DNA from 2 places in the Paenibacillus ilasis genome. Region 1 is predicted to be linked to the other one. Evidence: a T-box and tRNA genes for the amino acid it is inferred to sense, from the RefSeq annotation. Region 1 holds a T-box; the other holds one or more tRNA genes.
The links. A T-box is a leader RNA that pairs with one kind of tRNA and senses whether it is charged. The one in region 1 lies ahead of ACETK5_RS24400 (valine--tRNA ligase), so its partner is inferred to be a tRNA-Val.
Positions count from the first base shown of each region.

Region 1 (7,991 bases):
TTGCAGAAGCGGCGAATATAATCCGCATTGCGATCGATAATGCTGGCAATTTGCCCGCTTACCGGCTTCAATTGCAGTTCCACTTTTTTGCTCATCGGTACGTTTACTTCCGCCCGGATGTTTCGTACAGCTCGGATGACATCCATCAGCAGGTTCATTTCGGTAACGGCTTCCGTATTCTCAAATGCCTCGTCATAGGTCGGCCATGAAGCCAACATTACCGTCTCGCCTTCATGCGGCAAATGCTGCCAGATCTCTTCGGAGATGAACGGCATGAACGGATGGATCAAACGCATCGTGCGGTCCAGTACATAGGCAAGCACCGACTGCGTCTTTTTCTTGGCCGCTTGATCCTCGCCATACAGGGACAGCTTGGCAAACTCAATATACCAGTCGCACAGATCATCCCAGATGAAATTGTAGAGCAGTCGACCGGTTTCGCCAAATTCGTAGGCATCAATTAGACGCGTAATGTCGCGGGAAGTTTCGTTCAGACGGTGTAAAATCCACCGGTCGGCCGTCCCCAGCTCTCCGGAAATGTCGATATCCGCCGCCGTGAAGCCCTCCAGGTTCATGAGCGCAAAGCGTGATGCATTCCAGATCTTGTTCGCGAAGTTACGCGCTTGCTCCACGCGTTCCCAGCGGAAACGAAGATCCTGGCCCGGCGTACTGCCGGTCGATATCATATAACGCATGGCATCTGCGCCATACTGTTCAATAACCTCGAGCGGGTCGATACCGTTGCCGAGCGACTTGGACATCTTGCGGCCTTCGCTATCCCGGACCAGACCATGGATAAGCGTATCTTTGAACGGCATTTGATCCGTAAATTCAAGCCCTTGGAAAATCATCCGCGATACCCAGAACGGAATAATATCATAACCCGTTACGAGAACGCTGGTCGGATAATAACGTTTGAAATCCTCGCTGTCCAGATTCGGCCAGCCCATGGTCGAGAACGGCCATAATGCGGAGCTGAACCAGGTATCCAGCACATCCTCATCTTGTCTCAGATCGTCCTTGCCCAGCTTCGCGCGCGCTTCCTCTTCATTCATGGCAACAACCACTTCGCCCGTGGATTCTGAATACCAAGCCGGAATCCGGTGGCCCCACCACAATTGACGAGAAATACACCAATCGCGAACATTCTCCATCCAGTGCAGGTAGGTTCTCTCGAACCGGTCAGGCACGAAGTTAACGCCCTTGCCGGATTTCTGCGCATCCACGGCTGCTTCCGCAAGCGGCTGCATCTTAACGAACCATTGCGTGGACAGATAAGGCTCGACCACTGCGCCGGATCTTTCGCTATGGCCAACCTGATGGACATGATCTTCGATGCGGAGCAGTACGCCAGATTCCTTCATATCGTTTACGATCTGCTTGCGGCATTCGCTCCGGTCAAGACCTTGGTACTTGCCGGCAAACTCATTCATCGTCCCGGATTCATCCATTACGGTGATTTGCGGCAGGTCATGTCTCAAACCCATCTCGAAGTCATTCGGATCATGCGCCGGCGTAATTTTAACCGCTCCGCTGCCGAAATCCTTCTCCACATACTCATCGGCAATAACCGGAATCTCGCGGCCTACGATAGGCAGCACCAATGTCTTGCCGATCATGTCTTTATAGCGCTCGTCTTCCGGATGAACGGCGACGGCCGTATCGCCGAGCATGGTCTCCGGACGGGTCGTTGCTACGGTAATGGAGCCGCTGCCGTCCTTCAGCGGATATTGCAGGTGATACAAATGGCCGTTGACCTCTTTGTACTCCACTTCAATATCGGACAAAGCCGTGCGGGCAGCCGGGTCCCAGTTGATGATGCGTTTTCCGCGGTAGATGAGCCCTTTATCGTAGAGCTTGACGAATACTTCCCGAACCGCTTCCGATAACCCCTCGTCGAGCGTGAAACGTTCTCTGGAGTAATCAAGGGACAGGCCGATCTTGGACCATTGGTTACGAATCGTATTCGCATATAGATCTTTCCATTCCCACACTTTCTCTAGGAATTGTTCACGTCCCAGATCGTATCGGGTAACGCCTTCTTCGCGCAGCTTCTGTTCGACCTTGGTTTGCGTGGCGATGCCCGCATGGTCGGAGCCGGGGAGCCACAGCGCATCGTAGCCCTGCATCCGCTTCACGCGAATCAGGATGTCCTGCAGCGTAAAGTCAAGCGCATGGCCGATATGGAGCATGCCCGTAACGTTAGGAGGAGGAATAACAATCGTGTAAGGCTCCGCGTCCCGTCGTTTGCCGGCTTCAAAAAAGCCGCCTTCCTTCCAATACGGATACCATTTTTGTTCGGCTGCCTTCGGATCATACGTCGTCGGCATTTCTAACTGGGATTGGTTTTGTTTTTGATCCATATTTTCGTACCTCCGATACTGTTAATCAGTTTTGCCAACCCGAAATGTTTTAGCCTCCGGGCGTGGCATGGATATCATAGTTGGCGTGAAACAAAAAAAGCCCTTCGTCCTCAAAGGACGAAAGACTGTTCTCTCGCGGTACCACCTTTGTTTCGTGCTTACATGATTCATCCATCGTGTCCTCCCATGAAGAACATGAAAGGCTTACGATCAAGCACGACACTTTACACAGATAACGGCTGCGGCCGGCGAACTCTAACCAGGGTAGCAATCAATCCCTACTCTATCTCAAGTCCGCAACTCCGGGGCGACTTCGGCAAGCTGGTTCCTGCGGAATCTCACAGCGCTTGATAGCAATTCCGCTCTCTGAAGGCCATACCTTCCTACTCTTCCCGTTCAACGTTGTTCTAGCTTATGAAATACCTGTACATATTCTATTCAAATATACCGTGGTTGTTGCATATAGTCAATATTTCGAGTGTTTCCGAACGATCTAGACATCATACCTGTCGATCCTAATAAATCTTATACGTTGTAAAAAGACGCCCCAGCTCGTCCCATCCCTCTCTTCTCCTAACCAAATCCCCGCCAAACAAAAAGCAGGCCAAGGATTTCCTACCTTGACCTGCTGGTTCTTACGCGATGGCTCTCCCCGCCGATTACTGGGGAATGTATAATACCTGGCCTTCTTCCACATTCTGCTCGGACATGCGGTTGTATAACAAAAGCTCTCGTGGCGTCAGTTGATAACGCTCGGCTATCACGTCGAGTGTCTCCTCACGCTGAACAATGCACATCCGTACCTTGCGGAACGGCGTTTCCTCGCGGCGGTTGCCCAGGAACAGACTCTTCCATTCCACATCCTCGGCCGATGCGGAATCCACCGATTCTTCGATTGCCTCTTCCTCGTCTCGAGCAGCTTGCTCCTGATCCTGGACCGTTCTGCTCGATTGAAGCAAAGAAGAGAAGCCTACACCCGATGTGCTGTTTGTGCTGCTGTTCTTCGTGTTGAAGGCCACCTTTAACTCCGGCTTGGTCGGAACCTCTTCGGCTTTAACGGAAACCTCCTCCGTTATATCATCCATATTCTCCGAAGGCACTGCTTCCTCAGCAAAAACAGACTGGATCTCCTCCGTTTCCGATGATTCCAGTACCGGTACGGCTTCAACTTCTTCGCCCTTACGCTCAACGACACCCGGGAAACCGGCTGCTGGATCTTCCGGTTCCGGATCCGGCTGGGCGGCAGCCCGTTCGAATTGCCATACACTTGGAATCGACGGCTCAGCTGCCTGAGCTTCCGTCTCGTTATGTAAGGCATATTCGACCGTATCCCGGGCTTCAGGAGCACTGGAGATGCTTACGCTGCTGTCAGAGTCCTGTGAATCCCGTGTTTGGTTCTCATACTGTGCCCAGGATGCCAGATACTGCTGTGTGCGCGCATCCGTCTCTAACTCTTGGGCTTTGGGCTGAGTCTCGTTGAAGAAAGAAGGTGAACCCGAGTTAGCATCTGCATTAGCACCACCGCCATGAAGCTGGTCATACGGGTTGGCTGCGAACTGCTGCTCTCCGTTCGAATAAAAATCATTCGCTTCAGGAGCATGTACCACTGTGAATTCCTCATTGGCCCATACTTGGTCACGGGCTCCCGGAGCTGCCGCCTGAATTCCTTTGAGCGACAGAACCCCCGTAATGTTCAAGCTGCGCTTGGATAACAAATCCACGTCAAAATTCTCGATCTCGACGGCGATGTCATCCAATGATGATACCCGGTTCAGCGGGACCGTGATTTCGACCGGAATCCAGTGTTCGAGCGGCTCCGTCTCTCCTGCTTCGGTGTCACCTTTATACAGGCCTGCAAGAAGCAGATGACCCCGAAGCGTGGCCTGGTCCTGCTGGCTGATCACCTGAATATGCGGGATCAACTCCGCCTCTTCCAATTCTTCGATTCCCGGCAAATCTTCCGTTAAATTAATACGCTCGTAAATATCGAACCGCAATCCGTAGGACTGGTCAAACACGGGAATGTCCTCCTTTTTGGCATATACTATCCGTGATCTGTTATCACGGCATGAGCCTAAGTTTTGCCACTCAATTTATCTATATGCCGAAAATAGGAGAGCATGACTTTTTTGCGATTTGTGCGTGAAAGTTACAGGTTCATTCAGGATTTTGCAAGTATTTCTTATCGGTCAGATGCCTCTATGATCCGCTCTCTTAACTCCATCATATCCTGAGGCCAAGGCGCATTCACCTCAATCCTCTCACCCGAGAGAGGATGAGTAAACAACAGACGCTCGCCATGCAGCGCTTGGCGCGGAAACACCCCTGGTCCTCCGTACAAGGAATCTCCCAGAAGAGGATGTCCCATATGACTTAAATGCACCCGGATCTGATGCGTACGGCCGGTTTCCAGGCGAATTTGCAGCAGGCTGGCTTTGGGATACACATCAGATGAGAGAATATGCGTGATCGCAGCCTGCCCGGTTAATGACACCCTCCGGCGGCTTGCATGATAGCGGTCTTTGCCTATCGGCAGATCAATTCTCCTCAGATCCTGCGAGACCCTTCCCTGAACGATAGCCGCGTACATCCGGACGATCTTCTTCTCCCGCATGTCCTCGTCAAGCTTGAGCTGCGCATATTCATTCTTGGCGTACAGTACGGGACCGGTTGTATCCTTATCCAGCCGATGAATATGCCGGACTGCCGTATGAATTCCTTCGGCTTCGTAATATGCGGCTACCACATGATTCAGTGTCGTCTCCCGGCTCTCGTTGTCCGGATGGACCGCCATGCCGGCCGGTTTGTTCACGACCAGGCAGAAATCGTCCTCGTACAATACATCAAGCTCCTGCCATCTCGGTTCAATGCCGTAATCCCGATAAGGAAAAAGGACCAGCCGAAGCCGGTCCCCTCTCCATTGTATCCCCTGTTCATGTTGAAGCTTGCGATACAGCTTCTCGGGCATACCGACCGTTTCCATAAGCCACTTGGCAGCGGCCTCGTTCCGATCCGGCTGACTAAGCAGCGCCTTGCCCGGCGTCATCTCCAGCCATTCGCCGCGTTTGCTCCAATTGCCCCCGTAGCTCATAGGCTCTTGAAGGCGTTGTAGTTGGCTTCGATGGTAGCATCGATATCTTCCACCGTATGAGCTCCCGAGATGAACATGCCCTCGAACTGGGAAGGAGGTACGCTGACTCCCTCTTGCACCATCGCTGCAAAATATCGACGGAAACGATCCAGATCACTAGTCTTGGCCGTATCGAAATTGACGACCGGCGTATTCGTGAAGAAAGGACATACCATGGACCCGATCCGATTGATCGTAAGCGGGATACCGAATTCTTGAGCGTTACGCTCAAATCCTGCCTGAAGGCGGGCTCCCCGTTCCTCCAGCTGTTCATAAACAGCAGGCGTCAACAGCTTCAGGGTGGTGTAGCCGGCCGCCATGGCGAGCGGATTTCCGCTTAACGTTCCTGCTTGATAGATCGGCCCTGCCGGAGCAATCTGATCCATCAGCTCACGCTTGCCTCCATAAGCACCGACCGGCAGACCGCCGCCGATTACCTTGCCAAGGCATGTCAAATCCGGCGTAACGCCATAACGTCCTTGCGCGCAGTTCAGATCAACGCGGAATCCGGTCATCACCTCGTCGAAAATAAGCACGCTGCCATAATCGGAAGTGACCTTGCGGAGACCTTCCAGGAATCCTGGCTGCGGAGGGACCACCCCCATATTGCCGGCCACGGGCTCTACAATCACCGCTGCAATTTCTTCGCCGAACCGCTCAAAGGCAAGCTGTACCGACTCCAGGTCGTTATAAGGAACCGCAATGGTGTTGGAAGCCACGCTTTCAGGGACACCCGGACTATCGGGAAGCCCAAGCGTTGCGATCCCCGATCCCGCCTTGATCAGAAGGCTGTCGGCGTGACCGTGATAGGAGCCCTCGAATTTGATGATTTTGCTGCGTCCGGTATAACCGCGCGCGAGGCGGATAGCGCTCATGGTAGCTTCCGTACCGGAATTCACCATCCGCACGACCTCGATCGACGGCACGCGCTCGCAGACGAGTTTCGCCATCTTCGTTTCCAATAGGGTTGGCGCACCGAAGCTGGTTCCCTTGGCAGCCGTCTCCTGAAGCGCTTCAACGACCTCAGGGTGTGCGTGGCCCATAATCAGCGGTCCCCAGGAACCTACGTAATCGATAAAGCTGTTGCCATCGATATCATATACGCGGCTGCCTTCTCCGCGATCGATATAAATCGGCGTTAATCCCACAGACTTAAACGCACGTACCGGACTGTTGACACCGCCGGGAATATATAACTTCGCTTCTTCGAAAGCAGAACGCGATAATTCTTCTTTCCGCAACTCTTGGCTCATACTATGCACTCCTAACTCTTTCGTCGTTAATGGTTACTTGCTGCGCATCCACCCTGCTGCATCCTTCGAGAAATACGTAATGATAATGTCCGCACCGGCACGCTTCATCCCGGTCAGCAGTTCCATCACAATCGCCTGCTCACTGATCCATCCCTGCTGGGCAGCCGCCTTAATCATGGAATACTCACCACTCACGTTGTAAGCGACAATCGGCAGATCAAACTGGTCTCTCAGCAATCTGACAACGTCCAGGTAGGCCATCGCCGGCTTCACCATCAGCATATCGGCGCCTTCCAGCACGTCCGTCTCCGCCTCGCGAAGCGCCTCTCTCACATTGGCTGGATCCATCTGATAGGTTTTACGGTCGCCGAACTGCGGAGCAGAATCGGCGGCTTCACGGAAGGGTCCGTAAAAGGCCGAAGCGTACTTGACCGAGTAAGACATAATCGGCACGTTATAAAATCCGGCTTCATCAAGTCCGGAACGAATGGCTTGGACAAAACCGTCCATCATATTGGAAGGTGCGATGATATCGGCTCCCGCTTTCGCCTGGGATACCGCTGTGCGAACGAGCAGCTCCAGCGACTCGTCGTTCAAGACGTCGCCGCAGGTGTGACCGTCGCGCTCGAAGGTATGCACCATGCCGCAGTGGCCGTGGTCGGTAAATTCGCACAGGCACGTATCAGCAATCACCAGAAGGTCGGGATGCCACGACTTGATGAGACGGGTAGCCTCCTGGACAATCCCGTCATCCGCAAAACCGGATGTGCCCACGCTGTCTTTCGTCTCGGGAATTCCGAACAGGAGCACAGCAGGAATGCCTAGACTTACGATTTCGTCTACTTCCTCTTTCAAGGTGTCGAGCGAAAAATGATAGACGCCCGGCATGGAGGAAATTTCGGATTTCACACCACTGCCATAGGTAACGAAGATCGGCTGAACCAGATCCTCCGTTTGAAGCACGGTCTCGCGGACCATGCTGCGAATGCCGGCATTTTGACGCAGCCGACGATGGCGTACGATTGGAAAACTCATGACGTGTACCTCCAGATGATGTCATTTTTGATCATGTATTTAAAATAAGGATATTATGGCTCAACACGGCGTGGATCGTTCTCATTCCAAATGCACAAGGCCTTCACCAGACTGTCGACCGTCGCTTCCTCGGCGAGGAGGGATACGTGCAGACCGGCTTCCTCAGCCGTCTGCGCGGTCAAAGGTCCGATGCAAGCAATCGTCGATCCC
Region 1 covers NZ_JBHDJG010000003.1:29,785-37,775, forward strand. Annotated here, with positions in the region: gene ACETK5_RS24400 (valine--tRNA ligase) at 1-2,363, opposite strand, end outside; T-box leader at 2,474-2,772, opposite strand; gene ACETK5_RS24405 (LysM peptidoglycan-binding domain-containing protein) at 3,023-4,381, opposite strand; gene ACETK5_RS24410 (RluA family pseudouridine synthase) at 4,546-5,454, opposite strand; gene hemL (glutamate-1-semialdehyde 2,1-aminomutase) at 5,451-6,746, opposite strand; gene hemB (porphobilinogen synthase) at 6,780-7,781, opposite strand; gene cobA (uroporphyrinogen-III C-methyltransferase) at 7,835-7,991, opposite strand, start outside.

Region 2 (7,991 bases), on a different contig from region 1:
CTCTTCTTTGATTTTTTTAGATAATTGTATTTTTGCATGTTATAGCAGTTGAATAAGAATGTATGTTCGTATATAATGGAATTATAGCAAATTAACTTCCTATTTCACTCTTCACCTCATAGATCCATGATGGATTCCCCCACTTATGTATTTTATTACCTGTTGTTATGCCTTCCAGGCCTTATATAATCGAATTAGATGATGTCAGGATGTTAAATGGTAGAAACTGAGTTTATTCTGGCTTAGTCATATTCACAAGGTCGTGGATTCTTGATAACTAAAGCTTGGTTTTCGTTTGGTATATGGAACGTTGCAAGTGGTTGGTGTATAAGTTCTAAGCTGTTCTGTTTTAGAATTTTTGAGCCAAGCCGGAGCTATAAACGACGTTTAAAGTTTGGCATTTTCCATCACAGTTTCCAGACATATAAGAAGTGGCAGGCGCCATCGGAATTGACCTCAAGAATATGCATCATTTAGAACGACTCGATAGAAAACTGAGGGTCTGTCGGTATACCGTTTCTTTATGGACGATATACACACCAGTGTAATCAGGATAAATCGGGAAGTGGCGTAGTACACATTTAACCATTTCTTAGGGTGTAGGGAGGAAAGCTTTGAATGGAAGTTATTTGGTTTATGGTGTTTTCAACATTTGAAACACTGGCGATTTATTCACTAATCATGTCATTGCTTAGATTTAAGACAACAGAATACATATGGCAGGCGTTGATTGTCATGATACTTGCCAACTTACAAAGCTTCATTATGCGCAACGAGCTGCAATTGGATTTTCTCGCCCCTCTCATTACCGTGCTGATCTTCGTTTTCTTATTTTCTGCCATTATTAAGATTCCAGTTATCTGGTCGGCGATATGTACCATTATTGGATACATGCTTTATGCGTTGGTACAGACGGCCTATTTGACAACGATATTCGGATCGATTGACTCCATTCAGACCGATCATGCCAATGGTTATATTCTTCAAATCCTGTCAGGAGCGACAGGACTTTTGATATCCTGGATTATGTACAGATTTGGTATTGGGTTTAAGTATGATCTGGAAAAGCTGCGCATTAAATTTGAACATGTTCTACTGATCGCTTTGATTATCGTGGTGCTGATATTAATTGCGATTCTATTTTACCTCAACCGTTTATGGCTGCATCTTCTCTTCTTTGGAATAACATTTGGAATCTTCTTGTATTATGCCATCAATACAGAGGAGCGAGATTCTTATGATCATAGAAGGAATATCAAAGCGGATAGCGGAGGGGATCAAACGCCAGGTACCCGACCATAAGTCCTCTGTTCCTGTTTTAAGCCATGCCATCGCCATCATTTTAAACGTATTGTTTATTGTGGTCTTCACGCTAGTTATCTCTATATTAACGGGTAACGTGAAGCAGGCTGTTTTAGCCTTGATGGGTTTCGCGATATTAAGGCAATTTTCAGGAGGGTATCACCTTAAGACGGGGGCCGGCTGCATTGCATTCACGACAGCATTATTCACCCTGGTATCTTTTGTAGATTTTGATACCGAAGGTGTGCTCATCCTTAATGCTCTCAGTCTGTTGCTGGTGATGGTGTTCGCTCCCAGCCGAATCGAGAGGCAGTCCCGAATACCGAAGAAGCATTACGCAAAACTCCGCATGATTAGCAGTCTCATTGTTATGTTTAATTTTGGACTTCAGTCCCCAACATTGGCTGTCATATATTTGGTCCAGGCTATTAGTTTATTACGCTGGAAAGGAGGACAAGCTCATGTTATGGATCCACAGGATTAGACATCGGTTGTTTTCTTTTATCGCATCTGCTCTGACGATGGTAGCCGTATTCGTAGTGAATACAGCAAGTCCCGTATTTGTGTACAGCGGAGAGACACCGGAAGAACTTTTGAAATAAGCCATGATCCTATCCGTAAGGGGACTGAGGTACGTTTTAGTTATGATATAGATAAACGATGTATGAATAAGTCGGTTATGGTTTCCGGTACCTTTCTAGGTACCGTTTTTTTATATGGATAAGTGGAAGTTTGGTGTCGTTTGATCTTTCGATGCGTACGTCACTTATGAAAACAAACAAAAGGGGCATTATTTAACACGTTTTTTATATCTACAAGCATTGTGATGTCGTGGGATAGTATCTACTGTTGATGATTTTAGAATTACTGATGCAAGATATTGTTTTTAAGAATGATAACATATTAAATTTACTCACCGATAGCTATTTTAAATTGTGTGTCAGTATTCGACAATTCAGTAATGATATAAAGAAGCAGAAGTAGAGGAACCCTGTCAGCAAAACGCCAGCAGAGGCTTTTCTATGTTTTTGTAAACTGGATTGTATAAGGTTCATTGAAATTATTAAAGCCGTTATCAAGTACTCTAAAATAAATTTTCTCCCCAGGTTTGGCGTTCCAACTAATAGATTCAGGATATCCTCTTCCGTTGCCATTGAGCATATCTATATGGGTCCCTTCACCGTCTGCTTTCATCTTAATAACTCCACGCACTATATCGAAATTGGCAGGTGGCGTTACCATAACAGTGTATGTTAGCGTGTGTGAAATATCAAGATGTAAAAGAATATCAGTTATCAGTTGGCCAACCTTGATCTAACCGTAACATACACCTAACACCGAGTATATAGTGATTTTGGATTACATTGGGATATTATGAACAATAATGGATGTTTCGATTTGTTGATCTACAGATCTATATGTCGAAGTGTGTTAGATTTTGTAAGATCAATCGAGATTTGATCTTTATAATATAGAACAAGCAAAACCCTACCAGCATAATGCTGGCAGGGTGCCATTTTTGTTGATCCAAAATAAAGAATTTTTATACTTGTATTTCAAACCGATTATCGTTGTGATACTGAGCACAGTGTTTCCAATTAGGTTATCACGGCGGTTGGAATTTTTTACCCTGGTCAGGAGGTGAAATTGTTAGAGATTATTCAGGATGGAAAATCGAGGAAAATAGAAGTTTGTTCGTGCTGATAAACAAACCCAGGAGTAGAAGAGATAGGTGGAAAATAGAAACCAGAAACATAAAAAAATATATGGTATTTTTAGCCTCCTTAGCTGATAATTATGATTGTGAACAAACATCAGCTAGGGGGCAATTACTATCAGTAAAGAACAAACGGTAGGAAGTCAGATACAGTTATCGCATAAAAGCAATAACTACAACATCATGCGGTTTTTGGCAGCTGTCTTAGTGATTTTTTCTCATGCTTATCCTCTGACTGCTCATAACGGCGAGTTGTTTTCAAAATTATCGAATGGACAGTGGGATTTAGGATCAATGGCTGTAGCCATATTTTTTACTATCAGCGGCTTTCTAGTAACTCAAAGCTTCGACAAGTCAAATAACTTTTGGACCTTTACTAAATCTAGAGTATTGCGTATTTACCCTGGGTTAATTGCAGCTACGTTTTTTTGTGTTTTTGTTGTTGGTCCCATAGTAACTACTCTGTCTATGAAAGATTATTTAGGCGACGAAAGAACATATGAATACTTAAAAGTGGTTTTCATGTTTCCGATGCATTGGACATTGCCAGGTGTTTTTGAAGATACATTCTCATTTAATAACTCTATTAATGGGTCGTTATGGACAATCCCTTACGAAATTTTGTGTTATGCAATTGTCGCAGTAATCGGAATATTTGGCGCCTTAAAAAGAAAAGAAATTCTTCTGTTTTTATTTGTCTTTTCAATTTACGGTAGACTTTTTTTAAGATCGTATGTCCCAGAAAACATAAGTTGGGTTTATCTCCCATCACTCATTGACTTGTTTCCCTTTTTTGCAAGCGGTATGTTGGTATATTCATATAGGGATAAGATACCATTAAATAAATGGTATGCACTCATATCGTTGGTGTTAATTATCACTAGCATTAAGTTTGGTGGTTTGATCGATGTGTTTACTGTTTGTGGTGGATATCTGATATTTTATCTTTCATACCATAATAAAATTAGATTCCATAATTTTGGGAAGCGCGGTGATTTATCTTATGGTATATACATTTACGCATTTCCTGTACAACAAACAGTAACTTATCTTTGGGGTGCTGGGATACCAGTGATTGCAAACATATTAATTAGTATCCCTGTTGTCCTCGGGCTTGCATTCTTGTCGTGGCATTTTATTGAAAAGCCAGCGATGAAGTTAAAGAATTGGAGTTTTAAAAGCAAGGTAACAAAAGAGGGTTCTGTAGTTGTTTCAAAAGCAAAAACTTTACAGTGAGATTAACCTAAACGTAAGCAGGTCATATGTGGCCTGCTTTTTTTATATGCGTAATAATTTGTTCTATTTAGAGAGAATGGGGGAAAGGGTATGGACGGTGTACAGTCCGAAATGCTAAAAAATCACCAGAGTAGAAACGAAGGTGGACAACATGGATGGAAAATTAGGCAGAGCGATTAATGCTAACGAAACATCAGCAGAAGCACTGGCCTCTGCTAGGTCAGCTCACCATAGATTGAACAAAATTGAGGATGGTAAAAATGGTCTGGCGTACAATGCTCGGTCTACAGCTAATTTTATTGTATCGACATATGTTCAGGTGTTTTCAGATTCGCTTCTATATAACAACAATCGCGTTCATATGCAGCTATAACCAACTGCAATAATATATCGTTCGACATACATACAATCTTCAGCCGATATAGCTTCTAAAAAACTCATTTTACCTACCCTCACTTAATTTTTAGAGCTAATAGTTGCGAATGAAAAAGAAAAGAGCCCTTGCTACGCAAGGGCTCTAGGCTATGATCTGTAGTGGGCTCGAACCACTGACCCCTACCCTGTCAAGATAGTGCTCTCCCAGCTGAGCTAACAGATCATGAAATATTTAAAAAGGTAATTCATATATTACCAGCAGACCATGTGGCTGTCAATGGTTTTCTCGTTATAAAAAATCACATTCCGGTTCAGACTAAATACAGCATGATTTTGCCAATGGAGGAGCGTGAATGGCATGGCAGGTGGGAAATCCCATTATTTCAAACGAGCCGGACTGGTGCTCTCGTTGCTGGGGGTATCTGTACTGGGGAGCGGTTGCAGTATCCCGGAGAGAACGTCGGTGCAGCTGGAGCCGCTGCATGGGCCTGCAGCGCCTGTATTGCTCGATGTTTACGGCCGTTCTGTAGATCAGGACGTTTATTCTAACCAGGGAAGCGGGGCACTGGAGCCGGTGCCGCCGATGGATTCGGTAGATACATTACGCGACCTCCAACCATAAAGGGGTCAGTAACGTTTTGTAACAGATTGATCCTATCAATGTCTTTATCTTTTGCTCAACAATGAGCAGAGCAAACCGTCGGCTCGCAAGCTGACGGTTTGCTGTAAAACGGCCGATGCTATTCCTCATCCCATTTACGGGAATAACCTTTTTTGATCGCCCAAAAAATAGGGTAGATGATGATGGCTGAGATGATAACAGCCCAAAATATCGTGGTTCCCATGCCCATAAGGCCATGCTCCTTTCAAGAAAACGTTAGCTTATACTATACAGGAAAATGATTATTTTGTATAATATCTCGATCTGCGTTATCACAAGGAATTGATTCTACATAAAGAGGTGTTGAAATGGCAGCAGAAATCATAAATGTATCAACAGAAGAGCAGTTGCAGCAGGCGCTGGATATCCGGAAGGATGTCTTCGTGCTTGAACAGAAGGTTCCGATTGACCTGGAGATTGATGATTACGATCGCCTCGAATCCGATGCGCATCATATCTTGATCAAATCAGAGGGACAGTACGCGGCAACCGGACGCATCACCTATTACAATAAGGATTCCGCCAAAATGCAGCGAATCGCAGTACGTAAGCCATTCCGTTCCAAAGGGATAGGGCGTGTGCTCATGATGGCATTGGAAGCGCAGGCGCGTGAATTGAAACTGCAGTATTCCGTGCTGGATGCGCAGGTGCAAGCGGAGGCATTTTATCGCAAGCTGGGGTATGAAACGATTTCGGACGAGCCGTTTGATGATGCTGGCATTCCCCACGTTCGTATGAAAAAGGAACTGTAGGCTTCTTAACTATAAGGTGCTAATGATCCCATCGTTCTAAAAAGAAAAGACCTCGAGTATCGACTCGAGGTCTTTTTAGGCATGAATTAAAAGTTTGGCAAATTATCCAGGTTGTTGCTGGGATCGCCATCCGCATTGGAACGAAGATGTTCGTCTCCGTCACGTCCACGGAATACGTTCAGGTTTTTAATTTCTTTATTCTTGGCCATCTGTTGAGCTGTCTTGTAGTCAACGACACTACCGTTATCCAGTTTAAGTTCGATGATGTCGCCATCGCCATTTTTACGGACGGCTACGACTTCTTGTTGTGCATTATCCAAATGAATCGCCTCCCGGCATTAGTGTTCCCGGGAAACCTCATAAACTATTCATCTATATTGTTCTACAATTCGTACACCCGCTGCTGCTCCACAAATTCCATGATGCCGGTCTTGCCAATGAAAGCTTCGACCTCATCGCTGTAATGCATGAGATAGGTGCGTTCCTGAATTTCTTCAGGGAGGCTCAGCAGTTCATCCAGTGTCGTATGAACCTCGCCCGGGCCCTGCAGCTGACATTCGTGCAGAATCACTTCACAATCCCGCTCATTCACCAATTGGTTGAGCAGTATAGGATCGAATACCATGTCAGCACTGTAAAAAATCCGGTCATTCAGATAAAGCGAATAGCTGTCCTTGCCGGGAATATGCTGCGTATGAATCAACTCTACCGAGATCCCTGATGAAATATTGGCCTTTACTCCCGGTTTCAAAGGGCGTACGTCAAATACATCATCCAGGGAGGAGATATGTCCCTGTTGATATAAGCCGCCTTTGAGTGAATGTTCCCATATCGGTTCCACCAGCGATTCAGCAATGTAGAGCGGGAGCTTGCGGTTGTATTTCATTTTCATAATAAAAGCCAGCTCCTCAAGTCCGCCTACATGGTCAGCATGAATGTGAGTGATAAGCACGGCATCCATATCGTTAAATGTTTTATTTAGCTGATGAAGTGCCATGGGAGCGGTAATGCCGCAGTCGATGAGCAGTGTGAAATTTCCGTCATGGATCAGTGCGTTATTGTTATAGTAGTTCTTGGCAAACGCACTGCCGGTGCCAAGCATTTGCAATTTCAGTGTCAATGGATGAAACCTCCTGATGATTTGATGTGCAGTCCAGTATGCTAATGTATATTTTAACGAATTCCACGTTGATTTACACGGATTATATGATCGAATCGGGGCTGAAATGCAGGATAATTCGTGAGAGGAACAAACCTTAAAGCATGAGGAAAAAATTTTACCACAAAGTGCAAAATTGTCCGCAACTTGTTTTTTGACATGTAGTATACACATATAACAACAAGATGAGCCAATGGAGGGAAATGATTATTATGAAGTGGAAAAAAGTGATGGCATGTATGCTAGTGCTCTCTTTAATGGGTGGCAGCACCCTTTTGTTTGCAGATTCCGTCAATGAGCGTGTCCGTGTCTGGCTGAACGGTCATGAATTGAAGGATGGCGGATATTTAATTGACGGCAAAACCTATGTGCCGGTTCGGGAATTTGACGGGGCTGTAGATTGGAATCCCGCGAATGGACAAGTTCAAGTCATCAAGCCGAACGTGCATATTTTCCTGTTTAAAGGAGATACTGTATTCGGCAACGTGAACAAGGGGAAGCTGAAATTCAATGTTTTTAGCCAGGTAGACAGCTTAAACAACGATATTCATTCCGTGAAAGTAGCGATTGAGGATCCATCGGGCAATATCAAGGATATTCAATCCGAGGTTGTGAAGGACCGCAAGGATAACTTTTGGTTCCGAACCTATGACTTCACGTACGATTTTAAAACAACAGGTAAGTATTCGGTTGGTTTTTATGTAAAAGTAAAAGCGGATTCGGATTTTGTGAAAATTGCTGAAAAAGTCATTACAACGCTCAACTGATGGGGATAAAACCATTGGCAGA
Region 2 covers NZ_JBHDJG010000001.1:4,068,903-4,076,893, reverse strand. Annotated here, with positions in the region: gene ACETK5_RS18470 (hypothetical protein) at 619-1,302, shown strand; gene ACETK5_RS18465 (accessory gene regulator ArgB-like protein) at 1,238-1,786, shown strand; gene ACETK5_RS18460 (cyclic lactone autoinducer peptide) at 1,764-1,904, shown strand; gene ACETK5_RS18455 (hypothetical protein) at 2,323-2,496, opposite strand; gene ACETK5_RS18450 (acyltransferase family protein) at 3,203-4,255, shown strand; gene ACETK5_RS18445 (hypothetical protein) at 4,407-4,628, shown strand; tRNA gene ACETK5_RS18440 (tRNA-Val) at 4,781-4,853, opposite strand; gene ACETK5_RS18435 (hypothetical protein) at 4,989-5,252, shown strand; gene ACETK5_RS18430 (GNAT family N-acetyltransferase) at 5,600-6,043, shown strand; gene ACETK5_RS18425 (DUF3892 domain-containing protein) at 6,130-6,363, opposite strand; gene ACETK5_RS18420 (MBL fold metallo-hydrolase) at 6,426-7,163, opposite strand; gene ACETK5_RS18415 (copper amine oxidase) at 7,415-7,969, shown strand.
Region 2: it encodes a tRNA-Val, which carries the amino acid that the T-box ahead of ACETK5_RS24400 (valine--tRNA ligase) is inferred to sense. The anticodon was not compared.